DNA from 2 places in the Brevibacterium sp. 91QC2O2 genome. Region 1 is predicted to be linked to the other one. Evidence: predicted binding sites of a transcription regulator. Region 1 holds the regulator's gene; the other holds the start of a gene.
The links. Region 1 encodes HrcA, which represses chaperone genes, less so after heat shock. Its sites were predicted from a motif close to TTNGCACTCGNNNNNNNCGAGTGCNAA; they were not measured.
Positions count from the first base shown of each region.

Region 2: groES (co-chaperone GroES) is a predicted target of HrcA. The motif match lies at 4,642-4,668, and genes of this name have one in related genera.

Region 1 covers NZ_JANIJY010000001.1:319,734-327,081, reverse strand. The annotation lists gene lepA (translation elongation factor 4) at 1-1,449, shown strand, start outside; gene hemW (radical SAM family heme chaperone HemW) at 1,451-2,674, shown strand; gene NQ036_RS01570 (DUF4870 domain-containing protein) at 2,772-3,341, opposite strand; gene NQ036_RS01565 (DUF3097 domain-containing protein) at 3,485-4,402, opposite strand; gene hrcA (heat-inducible transcriptional repressor HrcA) at 4,565-5,575, shown strand; gene dnaJ (molecular chaperone DnaJ) at 5,624-6,757, shown strand; gene NQ036_RS01550 (16S rRNA (uracil(1498)-N(3))-methyltransferase) at 6,767-7,348, shown strand, end outside.
Region 2 covers NZ_JANIJY010000003.1:179,081-186,428, reverse strand. The annotation lists gene NQ036_RS04325 (phospholipid carrier-dependent glycosyltransferase) at 1-887, opposite strand, end outside; gene rsmI (16S rRNA (cytidine(1402)-2'-O)-methyltransferase) at 938-1,816, shown strand; gene metG (methionine--tRNA ligase) at 1,903-3,525, shown strand; gene NQ036_RS04310 (TatD family hydrolase) at 3,532-4,593, shown strand; gene groES (co-chaperone GroES) at 4,890-5,183, shown strand; gene groL (chaperonin GroEL) at 5,245-6,837, shown strand; gene NQ036_RS04295 (diaminopimelate decarboxylase) at 6,960-7,348, shown strand, end outside.

The sequences.
Region 1 (7,348 bases):
ATCATCCCCGTGCTCAACAAGATCGACCTGCCGGCGGCGCAGCCGGAGAAGTACGCGGAGGAACTGGCCAATCTGATCGGCTGCGAGCCCGAGGACTGCCTGCGCGTGTCCGGTAAGACCGGCGAGGGCGTGGACGCGGTGCTCGACAAGATCGTCGGCGAGGTCCCCGCGCCGGTGGGCGACCCCGATGCGCCGGCCCGGGCGATGATCTTCGACTCCGTCTACGACACCTACCGCGGGGTCGTCACCTACGTCCGCGTGGTCGATGGCAAGTTGGCCCCGCGCGAGAAGATCGAAATGCTCTCCACCGGCGCCACCCACGAACTGCTGGAGATCGGCGCCTCGACCCCGGAGCCTCACCCCTCGGATGGACTGGGCGTGGGCGAGGTCGGTTACCTCATCACCGGCGTCAAGGACGTCCGCCAGTCCCGCGTGGGCGATACCGTGACGAATGCGCGCAAGCCCGCAGAAGAGGCCCTCGGCGGCTACCGGGATCCCAAACCGATGGTGTTCTCCGGGTTGTTCCCGATCGACGGTTCGGACTATCCGGACCTGCGCGATGCCCTTGACAAGCTCAAGCTCAACGATGCCGCCCTGGTCTACGAACCGGAGACCTCGGCCGCCCTGGGCTTCGGCTTCCGCTGTGGTTTCCTGGGCCTGCTGCACCTGGAGATCATCCGGGAGCGGCTGGAGCGGGAATTCGGCCTCGACCTCATCGCCACGGCCCCATCCGTGGTCTATCAGGTGACGCTGGAGGACGGCAGTGCCCGCGAGGTCACGAACCCCAGCGAGTATCCCGACGGCAAGATCAAAGAGGTCCGCGAACCCATGGTCAAGGCCACGATCCTGACCCCCAGCGAGTTCGTGGGCGCCGTGATGGAGCTGTGTCAGTCCAAGCGCGGACAGATGCAGGGGATGGACTACCTGTCCGAGGACCGTGTCGAATTGCGCTACCGGATGCCGCTGGCCGAAATCGTCTTCGACTTCTTCGACCAGCTCAAATCCCGGACCAAGGGCTACGCCTCGCTGGACTACAACGACGACGGCCAGGCCGCAGCGGACCTGGTGAAGGTCGACATCCTGCTGCACGGGGACGCAGTGGACGCGTTCTCCGCGATCGTGCACAAGGACAAGGCCTATGCCTACGGGGTGGAGATGGCCGGGAAGCTGCGCGGCCTGATCCCGCGCCAGCAGTTCGAAGTGCCGATCCAGGCGGCCATCGGCTCGCGCATCATCGCGCGCGAGACCATCAGGGCTATGCGCAAGGACGTGCTCTCGAAGTGCTACGGCGGCGATATCAGCCGTAAGCGCAAGCTGTTGGAGAAGCAGAAGGCGGGCAAGAAGCGGATGAAGATGGTGGGTTCCGTCGAGGTCCCGCAGGAGGCCTTCATCGCAGCCCTGTCCTCCGATGGCGGCGGCTCCAAGGACGGCAAGGGCAAGGACAAGTAGGGTGCCGGCCCAGCCCATCGGCGACATCCCGCCGCTCACGGGCGCTCTGCCCGCCGGCGTGGCACAGGGCAGTGCACAACGGACCTGGAGCGCCTACGTCCACGTGCCCTACTGCCGCGTGCGCTGCGGGTACTGCGATTTCAACACCTATACCTCGACGGATCTGGGCCCCGGTGCGAACCGGGAGGACTTCCGGGCGGGGATCGCCGCGGAAATGGACCTTGCCGCAGGAGTGCTCAACCGGGCGGGGGTGGCGAGGCGGCCCCTGGACACCGTGTTCTTCGGCGGCGGCACGCCCACCCTGCTGGCGGCCGAGGTGCTGGCCGGCGTGCTGCAGGACCTGCAGGAGCGCTGGCCCCTGGCCGCCGGGGCCGAGGTCACCACCGAGGCCAACCCCGACACCCTGACACCTGCGTACATCGACACCCTGGCCGCCGCGGGTTTCACCCGGATCTCCCTGGGCATGCAATCGGCGGTGCCGCACGTGCTGGAGACCCTGGATCGGACCCACGATCCGCGGCGCATTCCCGAGGTCGTGCAGTGGATCAAGGCCGCCGGCCTGCAGGTCAGCCTCGACCTGATCTACGGCACCCCGGGGGAGTCACTGGAAGACTGGCGGCGCTCTGTGGAAGTCGCCCTGGCCAACGAGCCCGACCATATTTCGGCGTACTCGCTGATCGTGGAGCCCGGCACCAAGATGGGGTCGCAGGTGCGCCGTGGAGAACTCCCGATGCCCGATGAGGACGATCTGGCCGATAAGTACGAACTGGCGGACGCGCTGTTCGCGGCCGCTGGACTGCACTGGTACGAGGTCAGCAATTTTTCTACTGGCCCGGATACCCGCTGCAGGCACAACCTCGCCTATTGGCAGGAGGGCGACTGGTGGGGGTTCGGCGCCGGCGCCCATTCGCATGTGGGCGGCACCCGATTCTGGAACGCGAAGCATCCGCGTGCCTGGGCGGCCCGGCTGGCAGCGGGCCAGTCCCCGGCAGTGGGCCGGGAAGTCCTCGGACCGGACACCCGGGAAGTCGAGCGGATCATGCTGGCAGCGCGGATCGAACATGGCCTGCGGCGCGATTCGCTGCCGGATGGGGCCACGGCGTACCTGAACCGGTTCGAGCGGATGGGTCTGTTGGAGGACGATCCGATCTGGTTCGCGCCCACTGTCTCCGGGCGCCTGATGGCCGACTACATGGTCAGGGAATTGAGCGATCTGCTGATCTGAACGCCATGCGGCGGCCCCGGCACAGAACACCGAGGGCCCCGGAGTGATTACTCCGGGGCCCTCGGTTGCGCAGGTGCGGCTCACACTCGCGGTGCGTTCACTTGATGAACTGGATGGTCATGGGGTAACGGTATCCCTGGCCCTTGTTGGCGGCAACAGCCTGCAGAATGCCGAAGACGATCTGCACGATTGCTGTTGCGAAGTAGAGAATCCCACCGATGCCGAATGTGACCACTGTGATGATGGAGATTGCAGCATTGGCAATGACAATGGTGATCCCGAAATTCAGCGCCTGCCTGCTGTGTTCCCTGACGAATGCTGACTCATCTTTCTTTACAAGGAAGAGGATGAGGGGCACGATCCAGCCGGTCAACAATTGTCCGATCCCAACCCACAGGCTTGTGGTGCGATCGTTCGGGCTGGCCCGCCAGAAGGCCTCGGAGCCCTCGCCGTAGACGCCCTCGGGCAACTGGGTCGAGGCCTGCGGGCCGGTGAAGGGCTGCTGGCCCGGCTGGTAGTAGGACTGGGCGCCGGGCTGTCCATAGCCCGGCTGGCCGTAGTTCTGTTGCGGATTCTGGGCGTAATCCGGGTTCTGCCCGTATCCCTGTCCGTAGTTCTGTCCGAGAGCGTTCTGCTCGGGCTGTTCGTTGTGGGGGTCCTGACTCATGGTCTTCCTCCTCGAATCGGCTGCGGGACGGTGTCGTACTGAGCACACCCTACCCGGCGCACCACGCCGGGTACCACATGGGGTTTGGCAAATCCGGCGCTACGAGTGCTATTCAAAGCCTTTTCCAAGGTCGGGGCGCGTGTTCAGGAGTGCCCGACTGTGACGAAGTCGATGAGTTCCTCGACCCGGCCGGACAGCGCGGGATCGACATCTCCCATGGTGCTCACACTGCGCAGGATCCTCGCCCAGGCCCTGGCCGTATCGCGGTGGTCGGCGTGGGGCCAGCCGATCCGGGCCAGGGTGCCCAGTTTCCAGTCCTCGCCCCTGGGGACCTCGGGCCAGGCCCGGATGCCGACCACCGCGGGTTTGACGGCGGCCCAGATGTCGATGAACGGGTGACCGATGATGTGGACGCTGCCGGAGTAGGCGCGGTGGGACATGACCTCGGCGGCGATTCTGGACTCCTTCGAGCCGCTGACCACGTGGTCGGCCAGCACTCCGACCCGGTGCTGCGCATCGGGCCGGAACTCGGCGAGCCGCTCGGCGAGCACGTCGAGGCCGCCCAGGGGTTCGACGACCACGCCCTCATAGCGCAGGTCCTCGCCCCAGATCTTCTCCACCAGTTCGGCATCGTGCTTTCCCTCGACCCAGATCCGGCTGGGCCTGGCCACACGGGCGGGGCTCTCGGGTACTGCGATCGACCCGGAGGCGGTCCGCCCCGGAGGGGGCCCCGCCTGGGTCCGGCGCGCTCCCGGTGCGCCATCGGCACCGATCCTGTATTCGGGTCCCCTGTGCTTGGGCCGGGTTAATTCGACCGGACGGCCGTCGATCCAGAAGCCTGCGCCCAGTTCGAAGGCGCGCCGCGTGCCCATGCGGTCCTCGAGCACCACGGAGAAGCCCCCGGGGGCTTTCTGCACCTGCAGTATCGCGCCGACGAAACCGGTGGCGACCTCCTCGACGACCAGGCCGGGGTCGGCGGGCACCTTTTGGGAACTCGGCCTGCGGTGGGCGCTGCGGCCTCCGGAGAGCACATCGCGGCCATAGGGATCGGTGAATGTCACCCCACCAATCTAGCTCGGTTCCCCGTTCGGGTGTGGGAGCCACCCGATGTGAGCGACGATATTTTGGCCCGCAGGGTCCGCGGCGTAGAATTGGCACTCCGGGTGTTCGAGTGCCAATGTGGGGGACGCAGCCGCCGACACCGTGTCAGTTGAGGAGGGGCCGTGAACGACGACCGCAGGAATCGGGTATTGCGGGCGATCATCGAGGACTACGTGGCGACCAATGAACCGGTGGGCTCGAAGGCGCTGGTGGACCGGCACGGGTTGAGGGTGTCCCCGGCCACTATTCGCAATGACATGGCAGCGCTCGAACAGGACGGTCTGATCGCCCAGCCCCACACCTCGGCCGGCCGGATTCCCACCGATAAGGGCTACCGCGTGTTCGTCGACAGACTCGACGACGTCAAGCCCCTGTCGACGGCCGAACGCCGTGCCATCTCCCGGGTTCTCCAGGCACCGGTCGACATCGACGATATGCTCGAGCGCACCGTTCGGCTGCTCTCGGGGCTGACCCACCAGGTCGCGCTCGTCCAGTACCCGACGGCCTCGCAGACCCGGGTGCGCCACGTCGAACTGGTCGAATTGACTCCGGGCCGCCTGCTGGCGGTCCTCATCACGGATTCCGGCCAGGTCGAACAGCGCGTGGTCGACTTGGGCGATGACGTGGTGCCGGTGGATCCCACGGCTCTGCGCGATGGTGTCAATCGGGCGCTGCGCGGGGTCCGGCTGGCCCGGATCGACACAGCCCTGGACGACCTCCAGGTGCCCGCCGAGCACGCAGCGGCCGGCGCCCGGCTCGCCGAGGTGCTCAAGGACCTGGCCCGACTCGGCAGGCAGGACCGTCTGTTGATGGCGGGCACCGCCAACCTGGCGCGCGCCGGCGGCGAGTTCTTCTCGCAGATCGCCCCGCTGCTCGACGCCTTCGAGGAGCAGGTCGTGCTCCTGCGGCTGCTGTCCTCGATGGCCCAGGATTCCGAACCCGTGGCGGTGCGGATCGGTCATGAGAACGACCTGGAGTCCTTCTCCTCGACCTCCGTGATCGCCAGTCCCTATGGGGGGCCGGAAGCCGGGGCCAGGCTGGCGGTGCTCGGCCCCACCAGAATGGATTACCCGACCACGATGGCCGCGGTGCGCGCGGTCGCCAAGTACGTATCCGTGATCCTGTCCGACTAGGCGGGCGCGGAGACAAGCATCCGATACGACTCAAGACGAAGGAAACACGTGAGCGATCACTATGAGACCTTGGGCGTGGCGCGCGACGCGGCGCCCGAGGAGATCAAGAAGGCCTACCGGAAGTTGGCGCGCAAGCTCCACCCGGACGTCAACCCCGGACACGAAGAGGAGTTCAAACAGGTCTCCGTGGCCTACGAGGTGCTCTCCGATCCGGTCAAGCGCAGCAACTACGATAACGGCGGTGGCGAGTACGGCCAGGCGGCCGGTGGTTTCGGCGGCGCCGGCTTCGGGGGCTTCGGCGATATCTTCGAGACCTTCTTCGGTGGGGGAGCAGGAGCCGGCCGTGGCCCGATCCCGCGCGCGCAGCGCGGTCAGGACGCCCTGGTCGACCTGCAGATCGACCTGCGCACCGCGGTGTTCGGGGGGACCGAGGAACTGTCGATTTCGACCGCGGCCCGGTGCGAGACCTGCGACGGCTCCGGCTGCCGCCCCGGTACCGACTACGACACCTGCTCGCTGTGCCACGGGCAGGGCTCCGTGCGCCAGACGACCCGCACCCTGCTGGGCAATATGGTGACGAACCAGCCGTGCTCGAACTGCCAGGGTTTCGGCACCGTGATCCCCGATCCGTGCAATTCCTGCCATGGCGAGGGCCGTGTGCGCACCGAGCGCACGCTCAGCGTCAAGATCCCCGGTGGAGTCCGCGAGGGCACCCGGATCCTGTTGACCGGGCAGGGCGAGGTCGGGCCATGGGGCGGCCCCGCGGCGGATCTGCACCTGGAGGTCGCCGTCGCCGAGGACCCCGTGTTCAGCCGTGATGGCGATAATCTGCGCGCTACCCTGCGGGTGCCGATGACGGCAGCGGCCCTGGGCACAAGCGTCACGGTGGACACCTTCGACGGGCCGCGCGAGGTCGACATCGAGGCCGGCACCCAATCGGGCACGCAGACCCGGCTGGCCGGCCTGGGCGCAACCCGGCTGCGCCGTAACAGCCGCGGCGATCTGGTCCTGACGATTCTGGTGCAGACTCCGCAGAAGGTCACCGAGGAACAGCGGGAGCTGCTCGAGCGCCTCGCCGGAATGCGCGGCGAGCACGATGCCTCCGGCCTGGTCGATGCCAGTGCCGAGAAGCACGCCAAGGGCCCCTTCTCCCGCCTGCGCGACAAGTTCGCCGGACGCTGAGGCGCGCACATGACAGCTCCCGTTTTCCTGTCGACCTTCGCCCAGCCGGGCGCCGTCGGCGATCTGCTGGGTTTCGGCCCGGAAGTGGCCGGCCATGCCGTGCGCGTGCGCAAACTCGGCCCCGGCGCTGAGGTGGACATCATCGACGGCGCCGGTCTGCGGTTGAGCGGAGTCATCGAGACCGCGAGCCCGGAGGCACTGAGCCTGCGGGTTCGCACCTGTGTGCAGGAGCCCGCCCCGCGCCCCGCACTGGTCCTGGTCCAGGCCCTGGCCAAGGGCGACCGCGATCTGGCCGGGATCGAGGCCGCCTGCGAGGTCGGCGTCGACGAGGTCGTGCCGTGGGCGGCCCAGCGCTCGATCGTCGACTGGCCGGCGAAGAAGGCCGCGAAGTCCCATGCGAAGTGGCTCAACACTCTCCGGGCGGCCACCCTGCAGGCCCGCCGGTCCAGGGTCCCCGTTCTGCACGACTTGGTCCGTGGCACCTCGCTGGCCGGCAAGCTGGGGCCCGGCGATGCCTGCATCGTGCTGCACGAAACAGCGCAGGAGCACCTGCCGCGGGTATTGGCACAGTTGCCCGAGGACCTGGAGAGG
Region 2 (7,348 bases), on a different contig from region 1:
CCCGACCACTTCACTCCCATCGCACACCCCAGGCTCAGTCCGGCGGCGATCCGCCACGGCCGCCACCCTAGACCGGGTCCGCTGCCCAGGTCCTGCGGTCCGGGCAGGAAGGCCGTGCGATACAGGCCCGAGGCCAGGGCCCGGAACCTGCTCACGGCACCCGGCCGGGCCCCCGGGTCGGCCGGCTCCAGGCCCAGCCTGCGCGCCAGGGTCAGATCCGCCCATTCCTTGTCGATGAGCAGGAAGGCGAAGCCCAGCAGGACGAAGAACATGACGAACAGGTCCAGCAGACTGGTGCGCGAATGGACGAAGTGCTCGCCGTCGACGGCCAACAGCAGGCCCGCCAGGGATCCCAGCCACACGGACTTGAACAGGCGGATCGCCAGGCGCGCCAGGATGAAGATCGACAGGGCGCCGAAGAAGGCCGCGGCGAAGCGCCAGCCGAAGGACGACTGCACACCGAAGATCTGCTCGCCGGCGCCGATCAGCCATTTGCCCAGGGGCGGGTGGACCACGTATTCGCCGGTGTCCAGGATGCCCGAGGGGTCGCCCTGGTTGAAGGCGTCATTGGCCTCCTTCGTCCAATTGCGCTCATAACCAGACTGCCACAGGGCGTAGCCGTCCTTGACATAGTAGGTCTCGTCGAACACCAGGGAATGGGGGAAGCCCAGCCGGTACAGGCGCAGAGCCCCGCCCAGGACGGTCAGCATCACGGGGATGAACCAGGCGTAGAACGCCACGCCCGGCTTGAGCAGCGCAGCGTGGAGTCTGGCCGCAACCCCGCTGGAACCACCGCGTGAACCGCCGGCTCTCGGGCCGCCGGACTCGGTTGCGGCGGACTGGGCGCCGGGTGCGTGCTGGGTCTGCTGTTCGCTCAGGTCGGACACCTCGCCAGTCTACGGGTCGCGCGGCGGCACGGGCGTGGGAGGATGGGTTCATGAGTTCCTCCGCAGCCTTCGAACCGGATTCGCCCAGCTCTGCAGCACCTCGTGCCGCACTTGTCCTGGTCGGCACCCCGATCGGCAATCTGGCCGATGCCTCCCCGCGGATGCGAGCTGAGATCGAGGGCGCGGATCTGATCGCAGCCGAGGACACCCGCCGGTTCCTGGGCCTGGCCCAGCGCCTGGGCCTGGCCCACACCAAGAACGTGGTCAGCGTTTTCGACCACAATGAACAGACCAAGGCCGTGGACGTGGTGGCGGCGATCCAGCACGGCAAACGCGTGGTGCTGCTGACCGATGCGGGAATGCCCGCGGTCTCCGACCCCGGCTACCACGTCGTCAAGGCGGTCGCGGGCGCCGGACTGCCGGTAACCTCGGCGCCGGGGCCGTCGGCGGTCTTCACGGCCCTGGCCCTGTCCGGCCTGCCCAGCGACCGCTTCACCTTCGAGGGTTTCGTGCCGCGCAAGTCCGGGGAGCGCTCGCGGCTGTTCGCCGAACTCGCCCATGAGCGGCGCACGATGGTGTTCTTCGAAAGCCCGCACCGGATCGCAGCGACCCTCGACGACCTGGCGCAGGCGTTCGGTCCGGAGCGGGCCATGACGATCAGCCGGGAGCTGACGAAGACCTACGAGGAAGTGCTGCGCGGGACGATCGCCGATCTGGCCGCCGAGGCCGCAGACGGTCTGCGCGGCGAACTCACCCTGGTCGTGACCGGCTTCGTGGGGCGGACCTCGGCGCCGGAGGACCATGTGGCGGCCGTGGCCGAGCTGGTCGAGGCCGGACTGCGCGCCAAGGACGCGGCGGCCCGCATCGCCAAGGACGCCGGCCTGAAGACCCGCGAGGTCTACGAGGCCTACTTGGCTGACAAAGCATGAGGACAGGGCGCGGGCCTCGGACAACCGGCGGGCTGCGCCCGCCCGGCCGCGCGAACCGGCAGGCGGCCGCGAAGTAGACTTTCCCCATGAGCTTCTACATCACCACCGCCATCGCCTATCCCAATGGCACCCCGCACATCGGCCATGCCTACGAATACGTCGCGGCCGACACGATCGCCCGGTTCCACCGGCTCGACGGTGAGGATGTCTTCTTCATGACGGGCACGGACGAACACGGCCTGAAGATGCAACAGACCGCGCAGAAGCAGGGCGTGACGGCGATGGAACTGGCCACCGCCAACGCCGCGGCCTTCCGCACCCTGCAGGACACCCTGGGCTCCAGCTACAACCGCTTCATCCGCACCACCGACGCCGACCACGTGGCCAGCTGCCAGGCGATCTGGCAGCGGATGGAGGAAAACGGCGACATCTACCTCGACAGCTACGCCGGCTGGTACTCGGTGCGCGATGAGGCCTATTACAACGAGGACGAAACCGAAGTCCGCGAGGACGGTCAGCGCTACGCCACCGCCACCGGCACCGAGGTGACCTGGACGGAGGAGGAATCCTACTTCTTCCGCCTGTCGGCATACCAGGACAAACTGCTGGCGCTCTATGCGGAACACCCCGAGTTCGTCGGCCCCGATGTGCGCCGCAACGAGGTCGCCTCCTTCGTCTCGGGCGGCCTGAACGACCTGTCGATCTCGCGCACCACCTTCGACTGGGGCATCCCCGTGCCCGGCGATGAGAAGCACGTGATGTACGTGTGGGTCGACGCCCTGACGAACTACCTGACCGGCGTGGGCTACCCGAACGTCGACGGCGAGGCCTTCAAGAAGTTCTGGCCGGCCGACGTCCACATCATCGGCAAGGACATCGTGCGCTTCCACGCCGTGTACTGGCCGGCCTTCCTGATGAGCGCCGGGATCGAACTGCCCAAGCGCGTCCATGCCCACGGCTTCCTGTTCAACAAGGGCGAGAAGATGTCGAAGTCGATCGGCAACGTCGTCGACCCCTACGATCTGGTCGACTCCTTCGGCCTGGACGCCATGCGCTTCTTCCTGCTGCGCGAGATCTCCTACGGCAACGACGGCTCCTACTCCGCCGAATCGATCATCGGGCGCAAGAACTCGGACCTGGCCAATGAGTACGGCAACCTGGCCCAACGCTCGCTGTCCATGGTGAATAAGAACCTGGGCGGCATCGTGCCGGATATCGCCGAAGCGGACTTCACCGAGGCGGACCGGGCGCTGCTCGACCAGGCCGCCGCCGCGCACGAGGCCGCCCGCGGCTTCGTCGCAACCCAGGAGCTCAACCGCTATGTCGAGGTCCTGTGGAAGGTGCTCGAGGAGGCCAACCGCTACTTCAGCGCGCAGGAGCCCTGGAAGTTCAAGAAGACCGATCCGGCCCGGATGGCCACGGTCCTCTACACCACGATCGAGGTCGTGCGGCAGGTCTCCATCCTGGTCCAGCCGGTGATGCCGGAGTCCGCGGGCAAGGTCCTGGACCTGCTGGGCGTGCCCGCCGTCGGTTCGGCCGGTGGCCGCGATGACAACGAGGCCACCCATGTGCGCAGCTTCGCCGCACTGGCCACGCCGCTGGCCGCGGGCGTCGAACTGCCCAAGCCCACGGGCGTGTTCCCGCGCTACGAGGCGCCCAAGGACGACGCCGCGGCCGGTTCGGCCGGCGGTCAGAAGCAGGGGGCCTGAGCCGCGGTGGCATCACGAGGCGCCGGCGTCTACCCGCCGATTCCCGTCCCCCTGGCAGCTCCCGCAGTCGACACGCACACCCACCTGGATCTGGGCCTGGGGGTGCGCGGGCCGATCAAGGCCGGGGAGCCGGCCCCCGAGGTCGATCCGGCCGATGACGGCGCCGAGGGCCCCGGGCAGGAGGGCACGGGCTTCCCGCAGCTGAGCTTCTTCCACGACGCCGCGCAGACGGCGGGGATCACGCGGATCGTGCAGATCGGCTGTGAGATGTCATCGGCCCGCTTCACCGCTGACCTGGTGGCCAGGGTCGCTGCGGGCGATGAGCCGGGGGTGCGCCCGGACTGGATGCTCGGCGGGGTGGCGATCCACCCGAACGAGGCCCCGCGCCTGGCCGCGGTCGGGCTGCTCGACGACTCGCTGGCGGAGATCGAGGCGCTGCTGGCCTCGCACCCGCGGATGCGCGTGGTGGGGGAGACCGGCATGGACTTCTTCCAGACGGAGGATGCGGCCGGCCGGCGGATCCAGGAGGAGTCCTTCCGCGCCCACATCGAGATCGCCAAGCGCCTGGGTCTGGCCCTGCAGATCCACGACCGGAACTCCCATGCGGACGTGCTGCGGATACTGGCCGATGCCGGGGCCCCGGACGTGACGATCTTCCACTGCTTCTCCGGCGACGAGGCGATGGCCAGGGAGTGCGCGCGGCGCGGCTACCTCATGTCGTTCTCTGGCAACATCACGTTCAAGAACGCACACGATTTGCGGGCGGCTGCGGCCGCCGTGCCCGATGAGCTGCTGCTGACCGAGACCGACGCGCCATTCCTCACCCCGCATCCGCACCGCGGCAAGCCGGGCGGTTCGTACCTGGTCCCCTTGACGGTGCGCAAGCTGGCCGAGGTCCGGTTGGGCGCGGAGTTCCCGCCGCCGGCGCGCAAGCCGGCGCGCAAGCCGGCGCAGCCCGGTCAACCCGGTCCTACCGCGACCCCGGAGAACGTGGCCAAGGAGGCCGAGGTGGCGAACCTGGTGACCGCCAACGCCGAACGCGCCCTGGGTGGCTGGGCCCTGGCCTGAGAGTCGGCTGCCCGTCAGCTGTGGGCGCAAGACGAATCGTGTCGAGATCTGGCACTCGAGTTGCATGAGTGCCAAGTCAGTCATAAAGTCGGAGTTAGCACACGAGCTCCGTGAGTGCTAAGTGGGATTCCACAGCACATCGGACCCGTCGGCACCCGCACAATCGCACCGTTCGGCACCCGCGACGACGAACGGACCCGCGGCGCGGAGGCCTCGGCGTCCGACTCCGGGTCCCGCGTCGAACCACGGCCGCCCAGGCGGCCCACCACCTTATGAACATGAAGGAGTGTCCGAACATGTCGGTTAACATCAAGCCGCTCGAGGATCGGATCGTCATCCGCCAGCTCGAGGCCGAGCAGACCACAGCCTCCGGTCTGGTCATCCCCGACACCGCCAAGGAAAAGCCCCAGGAGGGCGAGGTCGTGGCAGTGGGCCCCGGCCGCGTCGCCGACAATGGCAACCGCATCGCCCTGGACGTCGCCGAGGGCGACAAGGTCATCTACTCGAAGTACGGCGGCACCGAGGTCAAGTTCGGTGGCGAGGAGTACCTGGTGCTCTCGGCCCGCGATGTGCTCGCGGTCATCGGCTGAGCCCGCTTCCACTGACCTACGTTTAACGACGTAAACGACAAGCAGAAGAGGAAGTTAGGCAATGCCGAAGACTCTGCAGTTTGACGACGCAGCCCGCGCCGCACTGGAACGGGGCGTCGATGTCCTGGCGAACACCGTCAAGGTCACGCTGGGCCCCAAGGGCCGCAACGTCGTCCTGGACAAGGCGTGGGGCGCACCCACGATCACCAACGACGGTGTGACCATCGCCCGCGAGGTCGAACTGGACGACCCGTACGAGAACCTGGGCGCGCAGCTGGCCAAGGAAGTCGCCACCAAGACCAATGATGTCGCAGGCGACGGCACCACGACGGCCACCGTGCTGGCCCAGGCACTGGTCCACGAGGGCCTGCGCAACGTCACCGCAGGCGGCGCACCCGGCCAGCTCAAGGCCGGGATCGAGAAGGCCGTGGACGCGGTCGAGGCCCGCCTGCGCGAGAACGCCCGGGACGTCAACGGCTCGCAGGAGATCGCCCACGTGGCGGCCCTGTCCGCCCAGTCGGCCGAAATCGGCGAACTCATCGCCAAGGCCTTCGACGTCGTCGGCAAGGACGGCGTCATCACGATCGACGAGTCCCAGGCCTCGACGACCGAACTCGAAGTCACCGAGGGCATGCAGTTCGACAAGGGCTACCTGTCGCCGTACTTCGTGACCGACGCCGACCGCCAGGAAGCAGTCCTGAGCGATCCGCTGATCCTGATCAACCAGGGCAAGATCTCCAACATCCAGGAGCTGCTGCCCGTCCTGGAGAAGGTCCAGCAGGCCGGCAAGCCGCTGCTGATCATCGCCGAGGACGTCGAGGGTGAGGCCCTGTCGACCCTGGTGGTCAACAAGATCCGCGGCATCCTCAATGTCGCAGCCGTCAAGGCACCGGGCTTCGGCGACCGCCGCAAGGCGATCCTGGAGGACCTGGCCGTCCTGACCGGTGGCGAGGTCATCACCGCGGATATGGGCATGAAGCTCGATCAGGTGACGGTCGACCAGCTGGGCACCGCCCGCACCGTGACGATCACGAAGGACAACACCACCGTCGTCGACGGCGCCGGTGACGAGTCCGCAGTGGCCGGCCGGGTGGCGCAGATCCGCGCCGAGGTCGAGAACACCGACTCCGAATGGGACAAGGAGAAGCTCCAGGAGCGCCTGGCCAAGCTCTCCGGCGGTGTCGCCGTCATCAAGGTCGGCGCCGCGACCGAGGTCGAGCTCAAGGAACGCAAGCACCGTGTGGAGGACGCAGTGTCCGCCACCCGCGCTGCGATCGAAGAGGGCATCGTGGCAGGCGGCGGTTCCGCTCTGGTGCAGGCCGCACAGGTTCTGGCCGGTGACGACCTGGGCCTGACCGGCGACGCTGCGACAGGTGTCGACATCGTCCGCCGCGCCGTGGTCCAGCCGCTGCGCCAGATCGCGGCCAACGCCGGACAGGACGGTTCGGTCGTCGTGTCCAAGGTCGCCGAACTCGACCTGGGACAGGGCTACAACGCCGCTACCGACACCTATGGCGATCTGATCGCCCAGGGCATCATCGACCCGGTGAAGGTGACGCGTTCGGCTCTGCGCAACGCGTCCTCGATCGCGGCCCTGGTGCTGACGACCGAGACGCTGGTCGTGGAGAAGAAGGAGGAAGAGGACGACAAGTGAGTCGTAGCCTCTGAACCCCGTTCGGCCGTTCGCGGCCTCGGCGTATATCATGTGAGCGTCACGAAAGGTCTGGTGAACAGACCTTCATATACGCTCGCACACCTCCGGGGGAATCACCTGATATGGCCACGGCACTTCACGCACGCAATGCGGCGATCAAATCGTTGGCGGACAACTCGATGCTCGGCCAGGACCAGCAGCTGGCCGGCATTCTCAATCTGGATGTGATCGAGGCCAGGATCGCCGATCTGAACAATGCGTTCGCAGGCGTTGACTCCGCTCTGCACACCGTGGCGTGCAAGGCCGTGACCATCATCCCCGTGCTGCGCTTCCTGGCCGAGCGGGGGATGGGCTGCGAGGTCGCGAGCCCCGGCGAATTCGCCATGGCCAAGGCCGCCGGTTTCGCCCCGGAGAAGATCGTGGTGGACTCCCCGGCGAAGACCCGGGCGGAACTGCGCGAGGCCCTGGAATTGGGCGCCTCGCTCAACATCGACTCGTACCAGGAAATGGG